DNA from 2 places in the Chromobacterium sp. LK11 genome. Region 1 is predicted to be linked to the other one. Evidence: predicted binding sites of a transcription regulator. Region 1 holds the regulator's gene; the other holds the start of a gene.
What was found. Region 1 encodes FNR, which switches genes on or off when oxygen is low (the NO sensors DNR and NnrR bind a similar motif). Its sites were predicted from a motif close to TTGATNNNNATCAA; they were not measured.
Positions count from the first base shown of each region.

Region 2: ccoN (cytochrome-c oxidase, cbb3-type subunit I) is a predicted target of FNR. The motif match lies at 1,022-1,035, and genes of this name have one in related genera.

Region 1 is NZ_LDUR01000011.1:84,556-86,757, forward strand. It holds gene hemN (oxygen-independent coproporphyrinogen III oxidase) at 1-752, opposite strand, end outside; gene fnr (fumarate/nitrate reduction transcriptional regulator Fnr) at 862-1,608, shown strand; gene VK98_RS07465 (DUF1853 family protein) at 1,656-2,202, opposite strand, start outside.
Region 2 is NZ_LDUR01000039.1:30,002-32,203, reverse strand. It holds gene ccoN (cytochrome-c oxidase, cbb3-type subunit I) at 1-895, opposite strand, end outside; gene VK98_RS19460 (M61 family metallopeptidase) at 1,368-2,202, shown strand, end outside.

The DNA.
Region 1 (2,202 bases):
TACAAGGCCAGCCGGTCCGGTCCGATGGCGATCACCTTGTCCAGCGTGCGGCGCACCGATTCGCGAGTCTGCAAGGGCAGGCCGTAGATCAGATCGACGCTGACGGACTTGAAGCCGGCGTCGCGCGCGGCCTGGATCACCTCCAGCGTTTCCTCCTCGGACTGCACCCGATTCACCGCCCGCTGCACCTCCGGTTCGAAATCCTGGATGCCGACGCTGATGCGGTTGAAGCCGAGTGCGGCCAGTTTGAAGATTGTCTCCGCGCTGACTTTGCGCGGGTCTATTTCTATGGAATACTCCCCCTCCTTCAAGAACTCGAAATGAGTCTTGAGCAAGGTCATCAATCGTTCCAGTTGCGCGTCGGACAGGAAAGTCGGCGTGCCGCCGCCGAAATGCAGCTGTACCACTTGCTCGCGGCGGCCCAGACAGGAGGCGACCATCCGGACTTCCTTTTCCAGGTAGTCCAGGTACAAATCGGCTTTGCCGCTGTCCTTGGTGATGATTTTGTTGCAACCGCAGTAGTAGCAGATAGTGTTGCAAAATGGTATATGAGCGTACAATGATAAAGGTTTCCGGTTGGCGCCGATGCTGCGCTGCCGTAGCCAGTGGATGTAGTCTCTTTCGGCAAAACCCGGCGTAAAGCGATCCGCTGTCGGGTATGACGTATATCTAGGACCTGTCCCGTCGAGGCGCTCGATCAGAGCGCGGTCGAATTCAAAATGGGCAGGAGAAAATGGGTGGGTGGTCTTCATGTCGTATTTGGATGGCAAAACCTCTGGTGGACTGGTAAATTTGCGGAAATCCTGCGAATTTCGCTTTGATAAGGGTCAAGCTTCGTCGCAAGCTTGTACTAAACATGCCATGTCCGATCAGAACCATATCTCTTTGCATAACCTGAAGGTCTCCTGCTCCAACTGCAGCCTGAAGGAACTCTGTCTGCCTGTGGGGCTCAACCGCGAGGAACTGACCCAGCTCGACGCGGTGATCCGCCAAAGCCGCCGTCTGAAGCGCGGCGAGTATCTGTTCCGCAGCGGCGAGGGCTTCCGCTCGCTGTTCGCGGTGCGCACCGGCTTCTTCAAGACCAGCGTCGCCAGCCAGGACGGCCGCGAGCAGGTCACCGGCTTCCACATGTCCGGCGAACTGATGGGCCTGGACGGCATTTCCGCCAATGTGCACGGTTGCGACGCCATCGCGCTGGAGGACAGCGAGGTGTGCGAACTGCCGTTCAGCCGCATGGAGAGCCTGGGCCGCGAAATTCCCACCCTGCAGCACCATTTTTACCGGTTGATGAGCCGCGAGATCGTTCGCGATCAGAATGTAATGTTGCTATTGGGCAACATGAAGGCGGAAGAACGGCTGGCCGCCTTCCTGCTGAATCTGTCGCAGCGTCTGTCCACTCGCGGCTTCGCCGCCAATGATTTCATCCTGCGCATGAGCCGCGAGGAAATCGGCAGCTTCCTGGGCCTGAAACTGGAAACCGTCAGCCGCACGCTGTCCAAGTTCCAGCAGCAAGGCTGGATCACCGTCGATCACAAGCACATCCAGCTGGTGATGGTGGACGAGTTGAAGGCGCTGATTTCCGGCTGCGCCCACGCCAACGGGCATTGAGCGCGCAGCGCCGTATTGCTAAAGGCAGGCCATGGGCCTGCCTTTTTTCATGGGCTCGGGCTGCCGGCGATTTGCTGCAATAGCCGCGACAAGGGCGCTTCCTGCGGCCAGCCGGGCGGCACGGCGAAGCCGCGCGCCACTTCATGCCAGCAGCCGTCGGCGCCGGCTTGCAGTTCGGCCAGCAATTGCGGCGCCGCCGCCTCTTCCAGCTGCGCGCGCAATGCCGCCGCGGTGTGGGTCTGTTCGAAGCCAAGCCGCGCCGGCGCCAGCCAGCTGAGCCGGGGCAGCCAGGCCCAGCGCGAGTCCGCGTTCAGCGCCGGCCAGTCGCCGCGCAGCGGCCAGTATTGCCCGTACAGCGGCCGGGCGCCGGGCGGCGCTTGCGGCGAGGTGTCCCGGGCGTGGAACAGCCAGCCGCTGAGCCGGGCGCCGACCGCGCAGCCGTCGAAGCCCGCCGGCAGCATCGCTTGCGCCGCCGGGTGGCGGGACAGGCGCAGCTGGGTCTGCAGCTTGCGGGCTTTCAGCGCCCAGGCGTCGCGCAGGCTGGGGCCGGTCAGGGTGTCGGCGCTGCGGCCCAGTTGCAGGTAGAACTTGCTG
Region 2 (2,202 bases), on a different contig from region 1:
GCAGCTTATGCCAGGCGCCCGACAGGGTCATGATGCCGTTGATCATGCCGCCCCAGCTCGGAGCCAGCAGCACCAGGGAGAACACCATGCCCACGGACTGGGTCCAGTCGGGCAGGCTGGTGTAGTGCAGGTGGTGAGGACCCGCCCACATATAGGTGAAGATCAGCGCCCAGAAGTGGACCACGGACAGGCGGTAGGAGTAAACCGGACGGCCGGCCTGTTTCGGGATGAAGTAGTACATCATGCCCAGGAAGGCGGCGGTCAGGAAGAAGCCCACGGCGTTGTGGCCGTACCACCATTGCACCATGGCGTCCACGGCGCCGGAGTAGGCGGAGTAGGATTTCCACAGCGACACCGGCACGAAGGCGGAGTTGACGATGTGCAGCAAGGCCACGGCCAGGATGAAGGCGCCGTAGAACCAGTTGGCCACGTAGATGTGCTTGACCTTGCGGATGGCGATGGTGCCGAAGAAAACGATGGCGTAAACAACCCAGATCACCGCGATCAGCAGTTTGATCGGCCATTCCAGTTCGGCGTATTCCTTGCTGGTGGTCAGGCCCAGCGGCAAGGTGATGGCGGCCAGCACGATCACCAGCTGCCAGCCCCAGAAGGTGAAGGCGGCGAGCTTGTCGGAGATCAGCCGGACGTTACAGGTACGCTGCACCACGTAGTAGGAGGTGGCGAACAGGCCGCAGCCGCCGAAGGCGAAGATGACCGCATTGGTGTGCAGCGGGCGCAGGCGGCCGAAGTGGAACCAGGGGCCGAAGTTCAATTCGGGCCAGACCAGTTGGGCCGCAATGATGACGCCCACCAACATGCCGACAATGCCCCACACGACGGTCATGATGGCAAATTGGCGCACCACCTTATAGTTATAAGTGGATTGCGTTTCCATTTAGGGTTTTCTCCAAGGTTGCTAACTCAGAACGTGACATATCTAATCGGCGGCTTGAAGTCCGGGATACTGTCCCCATCTGTACTGATGTGACTGTATCCAGACGAAGCCGCAGGGAAAACGATTTTTATTAAAATCAAGCGCTTGACCCAGATCGCAGCGGTACTGATGTCTGTATTAGCAGTTCATCCCGTATTGCGACAGCGCAATTTCCCCATTTAGTTAACCCGGCATTCTAAATCAATTACCCATATCGGGCCAGTTTGGACGGCCGGGGGATGTCGCTTTCCCATTTGTCTTTATTTATGTCTCAAGCGAGCGTGACAGTTCTTGCAAATACTGTTGCTACTGACCGAGATTGTATTGTCTGGCGGCCCAGCCTTCTTGACCTGGATCAAGATGTCATAAAACGCAGCGTTTCCCCGCGGCAAGTGCTAAAATCAGAAGGTTTTGCAACGATTGCAGGCAGATCATGACCGTTTCCGTCCGCTACACCCTATGTCCCTGCGCCCCGGAGGCGCATCTTTTCGAGGTCGTCCTGACCGTTTCCCGGCCCGCCAAGAATGGCCAGATTTTCTCGTTGCCGGCTTGGATTCCGGGCAGTTACATGATCCGGGAGTTCTCCAAGCATATTGTGGAGATTCGCGCGGAATCCGCGGGAAAAGCGGTTCAGCTGGTCCAGCTGACAAAAAACAGCTGGCAAGCCGCGCCAGTCAAGGGCGCGCTGGTTCTGCGCTATAAAGTTTATGCGTTTGATCTGTCGGTGCGCGGCGCCTATCTGGACGCTCAGCGCGGCTTCTACAACGGCACCAGCGTTTTCCTGGCGGTGGACGGCTATGAAAACGAGGCTTGCGCGGTGGACATCCTGCCGCCGGAGGGCAAGGCCTACGCCGACTGGAAAGTGGCGACCAGCCTGCCGACGCGCGGCGCGGACAAGAAAACCGGCTTCGGCGGCTACCAGGCCGCTTCCTACGACGAACTGATCGACCACCCGGTGGAACTGGGCGCCTTCGAGCGCGTCAGCTTCAAAGCCTGCGGCGTGCCGCACGAATTCGTCGTCTCCGGCCGCTTCCGCGCCGATCTCAAGCGTCTGGCGCGCGACGCCAAGAAAATCTGCGAATACCAGATCAAGCTGTTCGGAGAGCCGGCGCCGTTCGAGCGCTACGTGTTCATGCTCTTCGTCGGCAAGGACGTTTACGGCGGCCTGGAGCATCGCGCCTCCACCGCGCTGGTGGCCAACCGCGACGATCTGCCGCAGCAGGGCGTCGAGGAAATTGGCGACGGTTATTTGAAGCTGCTGGGCCTGA